DNA from 2 places in the Streptomyces sp. NPDC053048 genome. Region 2 is predicted to be linked to the other one. Evidence: riboswitches for the same ligand, from Rfam matches in the RefSeq annotation. Region 2 holds a riboswitch; the other holds the start of a gene.
The links. A riboswitch is a leader RNA that binds a small molecule or an ion and turns the genes downstream of it on or off. The one in region 2 is predicted to bind cobalamin.
Positions count from the first base shown of each region.

Region 1: another riboswitch for cobalamin. It lies ahead of ACIG36_RS26080 (ribonucleoside-diphosphate reductase subunit alpha); the one in region 2 lies ahead of ACIG36_RS04935 (cobalamin biosynthesis protein).

Region 1 covers NZ_JBITZS010000010.1:58,191-63,365, reverse strand. Annotated here, with positions in the region: gene ACIG36_RS26080 (ribonucleoside-diphosphate reductase subunit alpha) at 1-2,028, opposite strand, end outside; cobalamin riboswitch at 2,189-2,346, opposite strand; gene mctP (monocarboxylate uptake permease MctP) at 2,519-4,150, opposite strand; gene ACIG36_RS26070 (DUF3311 domain-containing protein) at 4,147-4,416, opposite strand; gene ACIG36_RS26065 (carbonic anhydrase) at 4,856-5,175, shown strand, end outside.
Region 2 covers NZ_JBITZS010000001.1:1,029,830-1,035,004, forward strand. Annotated here, with positions in the region: gene ACIG36_RS04925 (putative cobaltochelatase) at 1-322, opposite strand, end outside; gene ACIG36_RS04930 (cobyric acid synthase) at 322-1,881, opposite strand; gene ACIG36_RS04935 (cobalamin biosynthesis protein) at 1,878-2,846, opposite strand; cobalamin riboswitch at 2,968-3,095, opposite strand; gene ACIG36_RS04940 (hypothetical protein) at 3,294-3,524, opposite strand; gene ACIG36_RS04945 (anion permease) at 3,550-4,794, opposite strand; gene ACIG36_RS04950 (class II aldolase/adducin family protein) at 4,907-5,175, shown strand, end outside.

The sequences.
Region 1 (5,175 bases), on a different contig from region 2:
GATCGAGCCGTTGGCGTCCGTCATCGCGTCGCGGGTGGTGCGGTCCCACACGCCGAGCTTCTTGAGGTCCTCCACCAGGTAGGTGTTGACCTGCAGGAACTCACCCGAGAGCGTCTCGCGCTTGAAGAGGTTGGAGACCTGCGGCTCGATGCACTCGTACACACCCGCGATGGAGGCGATGGTCGCCGTCGGGGCGATGGCGAGCAGCAGCGAGTTGCGCATGCCGACCTCGGCGATGCGGGCGCGCAGCGCCTCCCAGCGCTCGGCCCAGGCCGGGACGGCGTTCGGGTAGTGGTCGGGGTGCAGCACACCGCGGGCGGTGCGGGTCGCGGCCCAGGCCGGGTGCGGGCCGTTGCGCTCGGCGAGGTCGGCGGAGGCCTCGTACGCCGCGAGCATGATCCGCTCGGAGATCTTGGTGGACAGGGCCTTCGCCTCGGCGGAGTCGAAGGGCAGGCGCAGACGGAAGAAGACGTCCTGCAGACCCATCAGGCCCAGGCCCACCGGGCGCCAGCGGCTGTTGGAGCTGCCGGCCTGCTCGGTCGGGTAGAAGTTGATGTCCACGACGCGGTCGAGGAAGGTGACGGCCGTACGCACCGTACGGTCGAGCTTCTCCCAGTCCATCTCGCCGTCGGCGCCCAGGTGCTGCGCCAGGTTGACCGAGCCCAGGTTGCAGACCGCGGTCTCGCCGTCGTCGGTGACCTCGAGGATCTCGGTGCACAGGTTCGAGGAGTGGACGACCGCGCCCTTCTCGGCCGTCTGGTTGGCGGTGCGGTTGGCCGCGTCCTTGAACGTCATCCAGCCGTTGCCGGTCTGCGCGAGGGTGCGCATCATCCGGGCGTAGAGCACGCGGGCCGGGATCTGCTTGACGGCCTTGCCCTCGGCCTCGTACCGGCGGTAGGCGGCGTCGAACTCGTCGCCGTAGAGGTCGACCAGGTCCGGCGTGTCGGCGGGGGAGAACAGCGACCAGTCGGCGTCCGCCTCGACGCGGCGCATGAACTCGTCCGGGATCCAGTGCGCGATGTTGAGGTTGTGGGTGCGGCGGGCCTCCTCACCGGTGTTGTCGCGGAGCTCCAGGAACTCCTCGATGTCCGCGTGCCAGGTCTCCAGGTAGACGCAGGCCGCGCCCTTGCGCCGGCCGCCCTGGTTGACGGCCGCGACGGAGGCGTCGAGGGTGCGCAGGAACGGCACGATGCCGTTGGAGTGGCCGTTGGTGCCGCGGATCAGCGAGCCGCGGGAGCGGATGCGCGAGTACGACAGGCCGATGCCGCCCGCGTGCTTCGACAGGCGCGCCACCTGGTGGTAGCGGTCGTAGATCGAGTCCAGCTCGTCCAGCGGGGAGTCCAGCAGGTAGCAGGACGACATCTGGGGGTGGCGGGTGCCGGAGTTGAACAGCGTGGGGGAGGACGGCAGGTAGGAGAGCGTGCTGGTGAGCCGGTAGAGCTCGGCGACGTCGTCCAGGGCGCGCTCGGAGTGGTCCTCGGCCAGGCCGCAGGCCACGCGCAGCAGGAAGTGCTGCGGGGTCTCGATCACGTTGCGGGTGATCGGGTGGCGCAGCAGGTAGCGGCTGTGCAGGGTGCGCAGGCCGAAGTAGCCGAAGCGGTCGTCGGCGCCGCCGGCGAGGGCGGCGTCCACCAGGGCGTCCAGGCGCTCGGCGTGCGCGGCCACGAACGCGGCGGTCTCGTCCGCGATCAGGCCCTCGCGGTGGCCGGTGGCGACCGAGGCGGAGAAAGAGGTGGCACCCTCGCCGGCCGCCTCGTCGGCGATGGCGCGGGTGAGCAGCCGGGCGGCGAGCCGGGAGTACTCCGGCTCCTCCGAGATCAGGCCGGCGGCGGCCTCGGTGGCGAGGGAGCGCAGCTCGGCCTCGTCCGACGCGGCGCTGCGGCCGCGCAGCGCGGCGGCGGCGACCTTGCCGGGGTCGGTGGAAGGCAGATCTGCGGTGAGATCGGTCAGGGTGCGCAGCAGCGCGGTCCCGGGACCGCCGCTCGCCTCCGCGTTCGCTGAAACCGGATCTGCGGGCGCGATGGTCACGTGTGGCTCTCCCTCGCTCGGCTGGGTGGGCCGGGCGGGAGAGCGCGACGGTCGCGTACGGGCATGCCGACCGGACCGGGGCATGCCGCGTAGGCGTCCGTCGGCCCAACCCGCGGGGCCCGGACGAATTCAACGCCCATGGCCGAGCCCAGGGCAGGCTCGGTGGTGGGCGGCTGACGGCAGGTCCTCGGACTACAGGTGCGCTGGGTATATGCGCACACATACACCGTTGCGGGACAGTTCCGGATTTCCACCGGATTCCCCTGCGACATCAGCGAGGATGAGCATACATCTAGTGCCGCCCTCCGCACGCGCCCCCACATGTTGTGTCGTCCCGTCATGAGACGGTCGCGGAATGTGCTAACGGGCGGGCTCCGTAAGGCCTCCACAAGGGTACGGACACGCACGGCAGAGGGCCGCCACAGCCCCTGGACGGGGGTGCGACGGCCCTCTTGGTGGAGGCGGGGCGGACGGGCCCGCCAGGGTGGGGTCAGTGGCCGCCAGGGGCCCCCGCGGTGGCCGGGGGGAGGTCCCGGCTCACGCCCGGGTCGCCGGCGTCGGCCGTGTAGTCCGACGGCTTCGTCTCGTCCACGCCGTCCGGCGCGCGGAGGGCCTTCAGGAGGAAGGTCGCGACGATGACGACGATCACATTGAGCGCGAAGGCGGTGAGGCCGATGTAGCCCTTCTCGCCGATGAGGGGGATGAGGTTGGTGTTCCCGAAGTGGGCCTGGGTGGCGCTCGGCGTCTCGTACGCCCGCCAGGTCCCGTAGGCCATGCCGGCCGCCCAGCCCGCGAGCAGGGCCCAGCGGTGGAACCAGCGGGTGAAGAGGCCGCCGACGAGCGCGGGGACGGTCTGCAGGATCCAGATGCCGCCGAGCAGCTGGAAATTGATGGCGACCGTTTTGTCCATGGTGAGGACGAAGACGAGCGCTCCGACCTTGACCAGCAGGGAGGCGAGCTTGGAGACCTTCGCCTCGTGCTCGGGAGAGGCGTCCGGTTTGAGGAAGTCCTTGTAGATGTTGCGGGTGAACAGATTTGCGGCGGCGATCGACATGATGGCCGCCGGGACCAGCGCCCCGATGCCGATCGCGGCGAACGCCACGCCCGTGAACCAGTCCGGGAACATGTCCTCGAACAGCTGGGGGATCGCCAGCTGTCCGTTCTTCACCTTCACCCCGGCGGCCAGGGCCATGAAGCCGAGCATCGCCAGCAGGCCGAGCATCAGGGAGTAGAGGGGAAGGATGGTGGTGTTGCGGCGGATGACATTGCGGCCCTTGCTGGAGAGGACCGCCGTCACCGAGTGGGGATAGAGGAAGAGCGCCATCGCCGAACCCAGCGCGAGCGTGGCGTACGCCCACTGCGCCTGTGCGCCGGTGACGAGGGAGCCTCGCGGTTTGCCCGTTGCCGGGTTTTCGGCCGCGAACGCGTCACCGGCCTTCGCGAAGATGTCGTCGAAGCCGCCCAGCCGGATCGGGATGTAGATGATCGCCACGATGATGACGATGTAGATCAGCGTGTCCTTGACGAAGGCGATCAGCGCGGGCGCCCGCAGCCCCGCGGAGTAGGTGTAGGCCGCGAGCACGCCGAAGGCGATCAGCAGCGGCAGGTCCTTGATGAACCAGTGGGTGTTCTCGCCGCCCCCGACGCCCATGACGTCCAGTACGGCCTGAATGCCGACGAGTTGCAGGGCGATGTACGGCATTGTCGCGAGGATCCCCGTCACAGCCAGCGCAAGGGAGAGTCCACGGGAACCGAACCGGCCACGGACGAAGTCGGAGGAGGTGACATAGCCGTGCTTGTGCGCCACCGACCACAGGCGTGGCAGGAAGGTGAAGACGAGGGGATAGGTGATGATCGTGTAGGGCACGGCGAAGAACCCGGCCGCACCGGCCGCGTAGATGGCCGCCGGGACGGCCACGAAGGTGTACGCGGTGTAGAGGTCGCCGCCGAGCAGGAACCAGGTGACCCAGGTGCCGAAGGAGCGCCCGCCCAGTCCCCACTCGTCGAGGTTGTCCGCGTTCTCGGCCTGCCGCCACTTGGAGGCCATGAAGCCCATCACGGTGACGGCCAGGAAGAAGAAGAGGAAGACGGCGAGCGCCACGCCGTTCACGCCGTCCTTCACCGTCCCTCACCGCCCCGGCGCGCGGCGTCGTGCCGGCGGACGATGACATAGGCGACGACCGTGAGGAGTGTCGAGATGACGACCCACAGCATCTGGTACCAGTAGAAAAAGGGAATACCGATGAAGGCCGGTGTGAGCCGGGAGTAGGAGCCGACCCACAGCATCGCCACGAAGGGGATGGCCAGGCACACCCCCGCGACGACCAACGGCACGGTCACGACCGGTCTGCGGGCGCCCTCGGCGGGCCGCTCGGGTGGTTCCGACATGCGGTGACTCCGTCCCCTGTGCGATCACTTGCGTAATGCGCACGAAATCTAGGCGAGGCTCCCCGCAACCGTCACCCCCTATCCGCATATCGGAACGACAACACCGATGGTTCGTCAGATGCCCTTGTGGGGAACCTTGGTGTGTCCGGCTCGGCAGGAAGTAAAGCGTCCGTTTGACGGTTGGGTCACATGTGGGCGCTGTCACGGTGGTGATGGGCGCGGTGTGCGCCCCAAGTGACCTCCCGCGAGCCCTATTTGATGAAATATTTACCTGTCACCGAAGGGTAACGTGCAGGTAAAGTAGCTGTCTCGACCTTCGTGCACGATTGGATGCACGGCGGTCAGCGCAGCCATGCACTGGCGCGCTCACATCCGTAATGCTGACTTGAACACACCGCGCCCCGTACGGGAACCCAAGGGGCGCAGGAGGCAGGCCAACATGAAGTCGCTCATCGACAACGCCCGATCGTTCGCAACCCACGTGGCCGAGAACGCCGAGAGCTTCCGGGCTTTCGAAGCCGGCCAGTCACCGGAGACCCTGTTCATCACCTGCTCCGACTCGCGCGTCGTGCCGTCGCTCATCACCGGCGCGCGCCCAGGCGAACTCTTCGAGCTCCGTACCGCGGGCAACATCGTCCCCGAGTACCGCAGCGACCACCCCGCCGGCGAGACCGCCACCATCGAGTACGCGGTCCGCGTGCTGGGCGTCCGCGACATCATCGTCTGCGGACACTCCCACTGCGGCGCCGTGAGCGCCGT
Region 2 (5,175 bases):
CGCCGACCAGGCGGTCCTCGGAGGCGCCGACCGGCAGTTCGACCATGCGGGCGGGGCGGGCCTCGCCCGTACCGCCGTCGTGCGGCCCGTCGGGGCAGGTGGGGTCCGGGGCGGCCGGATCGCAGGAGAACCGGCAGCCGGGGACCGTCACGACCTCGGGCAACAGCGAGGAGAGGGCTCGGACGGTGGTGGTCTTCGCCGTTCCCTTCTCACCCCGTACGAGGACGCCGCCGACGGCGGGCGAGACGGCGTTGAGCAGCAGCGCCAGCCGCAGGCTGTCCATGCCGACGATCGCGCTGAACGGGTAGGTGGCCGAGGCCATCAGTGCTTACCCCCTGTGTCGTGGTCCGGCGCCGGCACGGCCGGCGCCCCCGGCGGTATGAACGGGAAACCGGCCGGCACCCCGTCCTCGATCAGCCGCAGCAGCGCGTCCGTGTCCGCGTGTTCCTCGATCAGGTCGCCCAGGCGGTCCAGCTGTTCTTCGCGCAGTGCCGCGAACGACGTGTCCGGGGCCGGGACGAACGCCCGTCCCGCCGCCTTCGCCACGCGGCGCAGGAACGCGCGCCGGAAGCCGTCGCTCTCCAGCGAGCCGTGCCAGTGGGTGCCCCATACGGCGCCGACCCGGCAGCCGTCCAGGAAGGGTTCGTCACCGCCCCGGACGTCCGCGACGCCGTGGTGGATCTCGTAGCCCTCGACGTGCTCGCCCAGGGCCTCGCCCACCGGCCGGGCCAGGGTCTTCCCGGCCGCGAACCGCACCCGTACCGGCAGGAGCCCCAGTCCCTCGACCACTCCGGCGCGGGACTCGACCTCGTCCTCGATCCGCTCGCCCAGCAGCTGGAAGCCGCCGCAGATGCCCAGGACCGGGCGGCCCTCGGCCGCCCGGCGGGCCAGCGCGTCCGCGAGGCCGCGCTCGCGCAGCCAGGCCAGTGCCCGGACCGTTCCGCGGGTGCCCGGCACCACGGCGAGGTCGGCGTCGGCCAGTTCCTCCGGCCGGTCCACGAACCGCACGACGACGCCCGGCTCGGCCGCCAGCGCGTCCACGTCCGTGAAGTTGGACATCAGCGGCACCGCGCACACCGCCACCCGCAGCACGTCGGCGCCGTGCGGCGGGGCCACCACCGACTCGCGCACGGCACCGCGCAGCGAGACGCGCAGGCCGTCCTCCTCGTCGATGCCCAGACCGTGCGCGAACGGCAGCACGCCGAACGTCCGCCGGCCCGTCAGGTCGCGCAGCATCTCCAGGCCCGGCTCCAGCAGGCTCACGTCGCCGCGGAACTTGTTGACGATGTAGCCCGCTATCAGCTCCTGGTCCTCGGCCGAGAGGAGCGCGGTGGTGCCGAAGAAGGAGGCGAAGACGCCGCCGCGGTCGATGTCGCCGACGACGACCACGGGCAGCCGGCCCGCCCGTGCGATGCCCATGTTGACGATGTCGCTGCGCCGCAGGTTGATCTCGGCCGGGCTGCCGGCGCCCTCGCAGATGACGGCGTCGTGCGTGCGCCGCAGCTCCTCCAGGCACTCGGTGACCGTGCCGAACAGCTGCTCCTGGCGGCCCGCGTGGTAGCCGCGCGCGCTGAGTTCGCCGACGGGCCTGCCCATCAGCACCACCTGGCTGCTGCGGTCGCCACCCGGCTTGAGCAGCACCGGGTTCATCAGCGCGCTCGGCTCGACGCGCGCGGCGGCGGCCTGCATGGCCTGCGCGCGCCCTATCTCCGCGCCCTCGCGCGTCACATACGAGTTGAGCGACATGTTCTGCGCCTTGAACGGCGCGACCTTGACGCCCTTGCGGACCAGCCAGCGGCAGATCCCGGCGGTCACCACGCTCTTGCCCGCGTCGGAGGTCGTGCCGGCCACCAGCAGGCCCCCGCCCCTCCCAGCCGTCACCGACAACGCTTCCTCCTCGTCACGGCCGCCACGGCCGTCCTCGTCAGCACGGCCGTAGCCAGGGCCAGTACCGACACCCGGCGCGAGAGCCGTACCGCGCGTTCGATGTCCCCCACCTCGACGGGCCGGTTCTCCGCGCCCAGCACCGGACGGTGTTCGACGCGGCCCGCGTAGGCGAGGGTGCCGCCCAGCCGTACCCCGAGGGCCCCGGCGAAGGCGGCCTCGACGGGGCCGGCGTTGGGGCTGGGGTGGCGGGAGGCGTCGCGCCGGGCCACGCGCAGGGCGCCGCGCGGGTCCGGGCCCGCGAGGACGGCGAGGGCGGCGGTGAGCCGGGCGCCGGGCCAGCCGGCGACGTCGTCGAGGCGGGCGGAGGCCCAGCCGAAGCGCCGGTGGCGGGGGGACTTGTGGCCGACCATCGCGTCGAGGGTGTTCACGGCCCGGAAGCCCGCGAGGCCGGGGACGCCGGCGAGCGCGCCCCACACCAGGGCGCCCACGACGGCGTCGGAGGTGTTCTCGGCGACGGACTCCACGACCGCGCGCGCGATCTGCTGCTCGTCCAGTGCCTGCGGGTCGCGTCCGCACAGGTGGGGCAGCCGTTCGCGGGCGGCCGCGAGGTCGCCGGCGGCGAGCGCGGCGCCGACGGCGCGTGCCTCGCGGCCCAGGGACGTGCCGCCCAGCACGGCCCAGGTGACGGCGGCGGTCAGGGCGATGCCGGCCGTGCGGGAGCGGCGTGCGGCACTGGCCAGCAGGGCGGCGCCGACCGCGGTGCCACCGGCGCACAGCGCGGTGTGCAGGGCGCCGGCGCCGCGGTGGTCGCGCCACAGGCGCTGTTCGACGGCGTGCGCGGCCCGGCCGAAGGCGGCCACGGGGTGGCCGCGGCGCGGGTCGCCGAGGACGAGGTCGCAGGCGAAGCCGAGCGCCGCACCGCACGCGAAACCGATGGGGTCGTGACGCGTCGCGCGCATGGGGTCAGGCCGCCGTCGTGCCTTCGGGGAGCCGGGAGCGGGTGGGCGGTATGCGACGGCCGGGCATGGCGATGTGTCCTCACTCAGGGTCCGCGCCCTGGCTCGACGTGACCGGCGACCAGAGTCTCCTGGCTCCCGGATCGGCGTCGCTCCGGCCTTCCAGCCCGTGGTGGCGGGCCGTGGCCGTCGGTGGAGGACGCTCCCCGGTGACAGTGGCGGGACCGCGCCGGATTCGCACCGGCTTCCTCTGCTGTCGCCGTTTGGCTCCGGAAGTCCACCACGGCCCGGGAAGGGCAGTCAACTCACCCTGACCTGCGGTGAGGCTGCCGGCCACGGGTGGGGCGGCGGGCGACGCGGGCAACGACGAAGCGCCGGTCCGGCGGTGCCGGACCGGCGCTGTCGTGCGCACGGGTGCGAGGCCGCGGTGAGGCGGCGGTCAAGCGGTGATCAGGCGACGATCAGGTAGATGCCGTAGCCCACGGCGGCCGCGCACAGCGCGAAGCAGGTGTACGCGCCGATGCGGGCCGGCGCGCTCGGGCCGGTGGCCGGGGCGCCGGCCGTGGCCTGCGCCTTGCGGGACGTGCCGACGATGCCGAGGGTGAAGACGGCCACGAGGGCGATGGTGAAGACGAGGCTGACGCCGAAGACCTGGCCGAGAGCTGCCCAGTCGATGTTCATGTGGTTCTCCTCCGTTGCCCGGCGGTCAGCCGGTCGTCGCGGGGGCGGGGGCGGGGGCGGGAGCGGCGGCCGGGGTGACGGCGGGGCCGGCCGGCGGCGGGGCGACGGCCTGCAGGGCCGCGGTGACCACGCCGACGGGCTCGGCCGGGACGGAGACGCCCTGCGGCTCGTTCAGGTCGTTGACGTTGTCGTGGGTGACCGGCTTGCGGCGCGAGGCCAGCCAGATCGCGCCGCAGGCGGCCACGGCCAGGACGGCCACCGCGGTGACGCCCCAGTCGCCCTGGTCGGCCAGGAGCGCGGCACCGCCACCGACGAGGCCGGCGGCCGGGAGCGTCAGGCCCCAGGCGGCGACCATGCGGCCGGCGGTGGACCAGCGCACCACGCCGCCCTTGCGGCCCATGCCCGCGCCCATGACGGCGCCGGAGCAGACCTGGGTGGTGGAGAGCGCGAAGCCGATGTGGGACGAGGCCAGGATGGTGACGGCGGCGCCGGTCTGGGCGGCGAAACCCTGCGGCGGCTGGATGTCGGCCAGGCCCTTGCCGAGGGTGCGGATGATGCGCCAGCCGCCGAGGTAGGTGCCGAGCGCGATGGCGATGCCGGCGGAGGCGATGACCCACATAGGCGGGTCGGCGTCGGCGCCCAGCGCGCCGCCGGAGATCAGCGCGAGGGTGATGACGCCCATCGTCTTCTGGGCGTCGTTGGTGCCGTGGGCGAGCGAGACCAGGGCCGCCGAGGCGATCTGGCCGGCGCGGTAGCCCTTGGCGCTGGCCTCGGGGTCGGTGTTGCGCGCCAGGCGGTAGGTCATCCGGGTGGCCAGCACGGTCGCCAGGCCGGCCACGACCGGGGCGACGACGGCGGGGATGAGGACCTTCATGACGACGGCGTCACCGTGGACGGCGCCCGTACCGACGGAGGCGATGGTCGCGCCGATCAGGCCGCCGAACAGCGCGTGCGAGGAGCTGGAGGGCAGGCCCGCGAGCCAGGTGAGCAGGTTCCAGACGATCGCACCGACCAGTCCGGCGAAGATGATCTCCGGCCGGATGCCCGATTCGTCGACGATGCCCTTGGAGATGGTCGCCGCCACCTCCACGGACAGGAACGCGCCGACGAGGTTGAGCACCGCCGACATGGCCACCGCGGTCTTGGGCTTGAGCGCCCCGGTGGAGATGGTGGTGGCCATGGCGTTGGCCGTGTCGTGGAAGCCGTTCGTAAAGTCGAACACCAAGGCCGTGACGATCACGATCCCGATGAGAAGCGTGATGTTTTCCATTCACCCAGGCAATCAGCTCGATGGTCAGTACGCGGCGACCGTAGGGACTCCGGGTGAACGGAAGGTGAACTGGGACGGACCGAGCAATGACGCGAACCGGAGGCGAAGATCGATGAGGCCGCACGAAGAGACCGCAGCGGGCACCGGAACGCGCCGCGCCATCGGCGACGAGGCAAGGCACGCCTGGGCGGAGGTCGTCTCCACCGCCCGCCGCACCACCACCGACGGCCTGGTCGTCGGCACCTCCGGCAACGTCTCCGCCAGGGTCGGCGACGTGGTGCTCGTCACGCCCAGCGGCATCCCCTACGACCGGCTCGGACCCGGTGACATCACCGGCGTCGACCTGTCCGGCCGCCGGGTGATCGGCGAGCTGACCCCCAC